One region of the Tindallia texcoconensis genome, then DNA from elsewhere that is predicted to be linked to it. Evidence: riboswitches for the same ligand, from Rfam matches in the RefSeq annotation. Region 1 holds a riboswitch; the other holds the start of a gene.
What was found. Region 1 has a riboswitch for FMN ahead of ribD (bifunctional diaminohydroxyphosphoribosylaminopyrimidine deaminase/5-amino-6-(5-phosphoribosylamino)uracil reductase RibD). Riboswitches for the same ligand answer to the same signal wherever they lie in the genome.
Positions count from the first base shown of each region.

Region 2: it holds a riboswitch for FMN, as region 1 does, so the genes downstream of both, ACZ47N_RS04465 (ECF transporter S component) here and ribD (bifunctional diaminohydroxyphosphoribosylaminopyrimidine deaminase/5-amino-6-(5-phosphoribosylamino)uracil reductase RibD) in region 1, are expected to answer to the same signal.

Region 1 covers NZ_AP042431.1:503,263-507,632, forward strand. The annotation lists gene ACZ47N_RS02395 (bifunctional 3,4-dihydroxy-2-butanone-4-phosphate synthase/GTP cyclohydrolase II) at 1-308, opposite strand, end outside; gene ribE (riboflavin synthase) at 323-964, opposite strand; gene ribD (bifunctional diaminohydroxyphosphoribosylaminopyrimidine deaminase/5-amino-6-(5-phosphoribosylamino)uracil reductase RibD) at 937-2,064, opposite strand; FMN riboswitch at 2,168-2,283, opposite strand; gene recO (DNA repair protein RecO) at 2,345-3,085, opposite strand; gene era (GTPase Era) at 3,098-3,988, opposite strand; gene ACZ47N_RS02420 (cytidine deaminase) at 3,978-4,370, opposite strand, start outside.
Region 2 covers NZ_AP042431.1:945,001-949,370, forward strand. The annotation lists gene rimI (ribosomal protein S18-alanine N-acetyltransferase) at 5-484, opposite strand; gene tsaB (tRNA (adenosine(37)-N6)-threonylcarbamoyltransferase complex dimerization subunit type 1 TsaB) at 481-1,203, opposite strand; gene tsaE (tRNA (adenosine(37)-N6)-threonylcarbamoyltransferase complex ATPase subunit type 1 TsaE) at 1,200-1,661, opposite strand; gene ACZ47N_RS04465 (ECF transporter S component) at 1,725-2,420, opposite strand; FMN riboswitch at 2,521-2,641, opposite strand; gene ACZ47N_RS04470 (Tex family protein) at 2,679-4,370, opposite strand, start outside.

The DNA of each region.
Region 1 (4,370 bases):
CTTTCAAAAGCGGATATTCCAGTACTTACCCCTAGTACATCAACGGATACTGTAAAAGCGGTCTCACGGCTATCTGTATTCTTCATTGTCATTGGATTTAGTTCTAAATGATGTGCTTTCTCTTCTTTTAACGGACAACAGATGAGTCCCCTACCAAACCTTGCCATAAAATTAATGGCTTCTGGTGTCGCAAACTGAGCTGCCATTAGGAGATCTCCTTCATTTTCACGATCCTCATCGTCTACTACAATAATCATTTTTCCGTTTCTAATTTCTTCCAAGGCTTTTTCTATTGTATCGAATTTCATATTTACTCACCTTTCTAAAAACCATATTTTTTTAAGGTATCCATGGTAATTCCTGATTTATTTTTTTCCTGAGGCTGCATAAACTTTTCGATATATTTCCCAAGAATATCACATTCTAAGTTAACGACGGATCCTATTTCTTTATGGGACAAAATGGTCATCTCTGCCGTGTGCGGAATTAAAGAAACTGAAAAAGAGTCTTCTTCCATTTTAGCCACTGTCAAGCTGGTACCATCAATTGCAATGGATCCTTTGTGAAGAATGTATTTCATTATTTCTGCCTGTGTTTGAATGGCAAGCCATAGGGCATTACCTTCCCTGTATTTTCTTTGGATCTTTCCTGTACCATCAATATGCCCAGATACAATATGCCCACCCAATCTTCCATTAACTGGCAACGCTCTTTCTAGGTTCACTGGCTTCCCTGGTTTTGCCTCTGCTAAACTGGTGGTTCTCAGGGTTTCTGGCATTACATCTGCCTCCATATCCATGGAGGTAAAGGTGGTAACCGTCAGGCAAATCCCGTTAACTGCAATGCTATCCCCTACTACTACATCCCTCAGGACTTTCTGGCATTGGATACAAAGTTTCATACTCCCGTCCCGATAAACAACCTCCTTCACTTTTCCTATTTCCTCGATGATTCCTGTAAACATTCGCTCACCTCTTTCATATATCCAGTCATTAACCAATCCTCCCCAAGCTTCTTACTTTCCATGGCTAATACGGGCAGCGACTGATCCATATGAAGGATTCCTGATCCACCCACTGGGCCAGGTGCTTTAGATCCACCAATGATCTTAGGGGCTATGTACCACAGCAACTTATGCACTAGTTTCTCCTGCATAAAAGAGGCCAGCACCTCCCCACCACCTTCTATCATTAGGCTATCTATCTCTTTGTCTGCAAGATACCCAATCAAAGCTCTGATATCCACCTGGGTATTTTTTTCTGGTAATCGACATACCATAACCCCTGATTCTTTTAATCTTTTTTCTTTTTCACAGGACATTCTATGAGTAGTGGCAACCAGTGTTGGTATGTTGGTTGCCGAAGATACTATCTTAGACTTCAATGGAATCCTGCCTTTGCTATCCAAGATAATCCGCATAGGGTTTTCTGTTTTTTCAAGATTTAAACGAACCGTCAGCATAGGATCATCCTTAATGACAGTGTTTACCCCTACTAGAATGGAAGAAATTCGCTGCCGAATCCAATGAGCATGTTCACGAGCTTTTTCTCCGGTAATCCACTGGGAATGACCACTATTAGCAGCGATTTTCCCATCTATACTCATAGCTACTTTCGCTATCACAAAAGGTGTTTTTCGGGTAATATAGTGGATAAATATTTCATTTTGCTTCATGGCTTCTTCTTCCATCACTCCGCTGATCACTTCAATACCTGCAGCACGAAGCTTTGCTTCACCTCTACCAGATACCTTTTCATTAGGATCCTGTATGGCAATAATGGTTCTACGAATACCAGCTTTAATAATGGCATCAACACAGGGAGGCGTTTTTCCATAGTGACTGCAAGGTTCCAAGGTTACATATAAATCGCTCCCCTTTGCTAAGTCTCCTGCTTTTTCCAAGGCATTCACCTCTGCATGGGGACCTCCATAGATCTCGTGGGTTCCTGTTGCAATTCGTGCTCCCTCTTTTACGACAACAGCTCCTACCAACGGATTTGGGTTTGTATGCCCCCATCCTTTTTCGGCTATTTTAAGGGCTTCTTTCATCCATACCGTATGCAATCCAACCATCTCCTCACGTCAGATTTTAAAGAATAATACAAAAAATTCCTGAACTAAAATAAGTTCAGGAACTTGTTTCCACAACGTATTACATTGTACACCAAGTACACTTCTTCCATCCAGACTTTAACTGTCGGCTCTGGAATTTCACCAGATCAACCATAGTGGCTCGCGGGCTTTACCGCCGGTAAGGAATTTCACCTGTCCCTGAAGTTATTCATTTTCTACATTCTACCAAATCTCTCAGAAATGTCAACGTCCAATCAACTAATAAATCCTATTAAGTCTCTATCAACCGCAAGCTTTTAGAAGCAAAGTATCCAAAATGGCATTGAATATATCCACCCATCAATTGGTGCAATTGCTTGTCCAAAGAAGGAGAAACCTTTATCTTTGCTGCTGCTCTTAGGTCGCTCATCAGAAAGCTCTGTGCTAATGTCATCAAGTTTTTCGATACCCGTATCCTATCTTTGGATTTATCTTGACAAGCATGGCACACAACACCTCCTTGGGAGTGACTAAAAAAAAGAGGATCTTTCAGTTCCTCAGTGCCGCAAGATGTGCAACCCATTAAATTAGGCTGATAACCGGCATTCGCCATAAATTTTATCTCAAAAGCCCGTATCAAAGATGTCTGTATGGTGCCTTCACGGCAGAGAAGCGTCAACGTATTTCCAAGCAGAGAAAAAATAGTGGTATTTCCTTGTCCTTCTATGGCTTCAGATAAAACCAATTCCACTATATAAGAAGCATATGCCAAGCGCTCGTAATCCTCTCGCAAGGCATAAAACCCATGTTTTACTTCCGCTTGATTGACTGTATACATGTTCCTTCCCTTATAAAGGACGTATTCCCCATGAGAAAAAGGCTGTACTCCAGCCAGCATCTTGCTTTTTGGTTTTCTAGATCCTTTCGCCACTGCACTTAATTTTCCATATTGGCGACTGTATAAAGTCAATAAACTATCGGATTCCCGATATTTTTGGCTTTTAAGCACAAAGGCTTCTGTATTGATCAGCATTGATTTTCACCTTTATTCTTTGTATCCCAGATCTTTTAGGGTTGTTTCCTGATCTCTCCAGCCTTCTTTAACTTTCACCCAAAGTTCTAAATGTACTTGATGCCCCAAAAGGTTCTGGATATCCATGCGTGCGGCTTTACCGATCCCCTTTAGTTTTCTTCCGTTTTTGCCAATAATAATTCCTTTATGTGATTTTTTCTCACAAAAGATGGCTGCTTGTATCTCTGTTAGGTTTTTTTCTGGACGATAGGTCATTTTTTCTGTCGTTACGGCTACTCCATGTGGTATTTCCTGCTCCAAGTATTGCAATACTTTTTCCCTTATTAACTCTTCCACCATCACCCTTTCTGGCTGATCCGTATATTCTTCTTCTGGAAAGTAGCGAGGACCTTCAGGCAAAAAGGATTCTAGGGTTTTTAATAATTGGCTCATGTTTTCTCCAAGGGTGGCTGAAACTGGCAAAATTCGTTGAAAAAGGTCGGTCTTTTCATAATTATCAAAGCACACCTCAAGCTGTTCCGCATTTGATAAGTCCATTTTATTAATCGCCAACACAATGGGAGTACTGACTTTTTCCAATTGTTCCATTATATACCGGTCTCCTGGCCCTATTCTATTTTCCGACTCTACTAAGTAAAGAATCACATCTACATCTTGTAAGGTGTTTAAGGCACTTTGCACCATAAAGTCCCCTAGCTTTGATGACGGCTTATGAAGTCCCGGTGTATCTACAAGGATCATTTGACTGGTTTCGCTGGTCAAGATTCCTCTAATTGTATTTCGAGTCGTTTGGGGTTTTGAGGACATAATCGCAACTTTTTCTCCTACCAAACGATTCATCAATGTTGATTTTCCAACATTAGGTCTTCCAACTACAGCAACAAATCCTGATTTAAAGGTCATGTTTATCCTCCTGTTTTTTTGGCTTTTCTAGATCTTCTGGTGTAAATGAATGTGGCAATAGTGCGTCCAGTCCATGCACTCGATAATCTGTCTCGGATTTCGCCACAATGACCTTAAGGTCCTTTCCAAACTCTACCAACACCTGTCGGCAAATACCGCAGGGATATGTGTATTGATCTGGATCTCCAGTCACGGCAATCGCCTGAAAACTAGTCTCGCCTTCGGAAATGGCTTTAAACAATGCGGTTCTTTCTGCACAGTTTGTCCCTCCCAAAGAGGCACATTCCACATTGCACCCTGTGTAAATAGCACCAGACCCCCCTAGCAGAGCTGCTCCCACTTTAAAGGAAGAGTATGGAACGTAGGCTTTTTCCCGCACTTC
Region 2 (4,370 bases), 440 kb from region 1:
TTCTTTACGGACGTAGAGGCAAAAAGTCTGTTTCTTTTACCTCTTTCCACATAATAATAGCATCTTCTCCATTATCATGGTAATACCCAGGTCGTATGCCAGACACTAAAAAGCCCATGGTTTTATACAGCTGGATGGCCACTTCGTTACTCTTACGTACTTCTAGGGTCATCCTTTGAATCCTTCTTTGGTCCGCTTCCTGTACCAGCGCCTCCACAATTTTCTTTCCAATTCCTCGGCTCTGGTATTGAGGGTGTACGGCTATATTGGTAATATGCGCTTCTTCCATAATGAGCCACATGCCGCCATAAGCCACTATTTTTTTGTCTATGACTGCTACCTGATATACCGCCAGTTTGTTGCGCATTTCCATACGAAACGCATGGTGTGTCCAAGGGATCGGAAAACACAGCACTTCAATATCAATAACCCCAGGGATATCTTCAAAGGTCATATGCCGAACCACTACTTCCGTTGCTTTCATGAATCAAACCCTTTCTCTTCTATCTGTTTTTGCCTCCAGGCCCGTTCCGCTTGAGAGGTTCGAAGATACAGAGGAATCATTTCTTTGGGAGATATCAGCTCCTTAAGCATGGCTTTTTCCATGGCACACTGGGCCACAGCCGCTGCCGTAGGCATTCGATGCAAGGCTGTGGTGAAATGAGCTTGTGCCCCTAAAATTTCAACAATTCGTGAACGATGCATGGCAGCTGCATCACCTGAAAAAAGTACGGATATTCCTGTTTTTTTCAACATTTCTAGCCATTCCAAAAGATGAAACACATCCGGTGCCTGCTGAATACTCTTTTTTCCATCCTCAAAAGAATAAGCGGCCGTATATATTAAGTTTTTTTGTGCATCAATCATGGGTGCGCACCAACCTGAAAAGTAAGGTGTTTGCACCGCCAAAGATTCTAAGCTATCCACAGCCACCACAGGCTTCTGGAGAGCTTGGGCCAACCCTTTCACCGTGCTGACTCCTATTCGGATCCCTGTAAAAGAACCTGGTCCTATATTGGCTGCAAAAAAATCAACCTCCCGAAGGGTACATTGGCAGGAGGTTAAAAGCTGATCCACCATGGGCAGCAGTCTTTCAGAGTGATTTTTTTTATAATGAGTGCGGATTTCCCCCACCACTCGATCTTCTTCCATCAGAGCGGCCCCAGCTACAATAGAACTACTTTCCAAGGCTAAACATCTCATAGGGTTGCCAGCTCCTTTATCTTTTTATGGTCAAATCCACCCTGTGGGTCGAAACAAATCCTTCTTTTTTCCACATCCACCCAACGAATATCAATCCATAATTTTGTTTCTGGCAAATAGTCCTTCACCAGATCCGCCCATTCGATCACACAAATCCCATGTCCATCAAAATATTCCTCGGCTCCCAGATCATTAAATTCTCCAGCATGCTTTATCCGATATACGTCAAAATGATAAACCGGCATCCTTCCTTGATATTCTTGAATCAATGTAAAGGTAGGACTGGTAATATCATCTTCCACGCCTAATCCTACTCCTAGGGCTTTTGTAAAGGTAGTTTTTCCTGCTCCCAAATCACCAGTGAGACAAAGAATATCCCCAGCTTCCAGACAAGAAGCCAGTTGATGAGCCAGGTCCTGTGTTTCTTCTTGGTTGTTTACTTCAATCCATCTCTTCAAAGGATTTTCGTCCTTTCTTTTATCAGAATACTTTCTATTCCACATCCCATAAGTCCTAGGCATCTAAGGCTTTAGCAATGGAGATAGTTTTTTATACAATAATAAGGTTAAGACAGCAATCATGGTCCCCTTAAATATATTAAAAGGCATTACGCCATAAATAACTAAGGTTCTTACATCCACAATCCGACTATTAACCACATTTCCCATCTGAATAATAGCTTCTATGGGCATGAACTGGGAATACATAGGGATCAGGACAAAATAGTTTGCCACAGCACCTAAAACCGTCATAATAACCGTCCCTAGGGCTACTCCCATAATAGCATGTTTTCTGTCTTTTTTATAATGGTAGACCAGGGCTGCTGGTACCACGTAAAACACCCCTACAATAAAGTTTGCCAGTTCTCCTACCCCTCCAGACCAGCTTTTGGTAATAAAATGCAATGCGGATTTTACAAGCTGAATCAATACCCCAGCCATAGGCCCCATGGCAAACGCACCAATAAGGGCTGGCAGATCGCTGAAGTCCAGCATCAAAAATCCAGGAAAAACAGGTAATCCAAACTCTAAAAACATCAACACATAGGCAATTACCGACAACACAGCTATCCGAGTTAAATGCTGGGTACTTAATTTATACCTTGTCTTTCTTTTTCCACTTCCGAGAATTTCAATCGTTTTATCCATAAGAACCCCCATAAATATAATTGATAATTGATAATTAAGTTCACTTAACCCATCAATATAATTGATCATTATTACCTTCAAGTACTCTAAAGAGTACTTGAACTGACAATCAAAAGATAAAAAAAGACGCCTGGATTTCTTCAGGCGTCTGGTTTGACTGTCACATCAATGCCATCTTCTCCCATCCAGACTGTACTGTCGGTTCCGGATTTACACCGGATCAATCGATTAAAGCCGATTCGCGGACTGTCACCGCCGGTCGGGAATTTCACCCTGCCCTGAAGATTATACTTTTATTATACGAGATCCCTAAGGAATTGACAAGGATTAATCCTGAGAAACCCCTTTCATCGTCAAGGCAATACGCTGCTTTTTCACATCCACACTTAGTACCTTCACCCGAACTACATCTCCCACAGATACCACATCCAAGGGATGTTTCACAAACCCATTTCGAAGCTGAGAAATATGCACCAGTCCATCTTGCTTTACACCAATATCTACAAAAGCCCCAAAGTCAATGACATTCCGCACCGTTGCCGTTAATTCCATCTCTGGCTCCAAATCTTCCATTTTCATTACATCAGTCCTAAAAATCGGCTTTGGTAAGGCTTCTCTAGGATCCCGACCTGGCTTTTTCAACTCTGCTACCATATCTTGCAAGGTAGGCAGGCCCACTTCCAACTCTTCTGCCAAAGGATCAAGACGAAGCCCAGAAAGTTTTTCTTCTAATTTGATAGTGGCGTCCCCCTGAAGATCCTTTAGAGAAAGATCACATTTATCCAACAAAGCTTTTGCCGTCTTATAGGATTCTGGATGAACACCAGTCTGTTCTATGGGGTTTTTCCCTTGACGAATCCGCATAAAACCAGCACATTGCTGGTATGCCGCTGGCCCCAACCGTGGCACTTTCAGCAACTGCTTCCGCTCTTGAAAAGAGCCTATTTCATTCCGATAGGCGACTATATTGTCTGCCACCGCCTTACTAATCCCTGCTACGTATTGCAACAAGGAAGGTGAAGCCGTATTTACATCTACCCCTACTCGATTCACACAATCTTCCACTACGCCAGAAAGTCGCTGGCCCAACTGTTTTTGATTTACATCATGCTGATACTGACCTACGCCTATGGCTTTAGGCTCTATTTTCACCAATTCTGCCAATGGATCCTGTAATCTTCTCCCAATGGAAACAGCTCCTCTAATGGATACATCTAAATCAGGAAATTCCTTGGTGGCTAGCTTAGAAGCCGAGTATACAGAGGCACCAGCTTCACTGACAATCACATAGGCTACTTTGTGGGAAAAGGATGGAATGAGAGAGGCGATAAACTGCTCCGTCTCCCTAGAGCCAGTCCCATTTCCGATGGCTACTGCTGTTACACCATAGGCTTCAACAAATCCCTTGATTATTTCTGCAGATTTAACAAATTCATTTTGAGGTGGCACTGGAAAAATCGTAGCCCAATCCAAGAGTTTTCCGGTTTCATCCACTACAGCCAACTTACAGCCTGTTCGATAAGCAGGATCGATCCCTAATACTGGCTGACCTGTCACTGGAGGCTGCATCAGCAAACCACTTAAGTTTTTCCCAAACAACTGGATGGCAGCGGTTTCTGCCCTTTCTGTTAGTTCCGAACGAATTTCCCTCTCCAGAGACGGTTGCAACAACCGCTTCCAAGCATCTGCTGCTATCGCTTCATAGGTGGCATTTCTAGGGTCTTTTTCTGAGTACACAAGGGTCTTTTCCAGTTGAGCCACCATTTCCTGCTCTGGTGCCGCCAGCTGGACTTTCAGGATTTCTTCTTTTTCACCACGATTGGCTGCTAAAATCCGATGGTCTGGTATCTTTTTTGCTGGCTCCGAATAATCATAATACATTTCGTAAACAGATTCTGCTTCTGGATCCTTGGCCTTGGTCACAAATTCTGCCTGCTGCCACAACAAACGACGAAGCTTTTTCCGAAGATCCGCGTCATCTGAAAGGTCTTCCGCCACAATATCCATGGCTCCAGACAA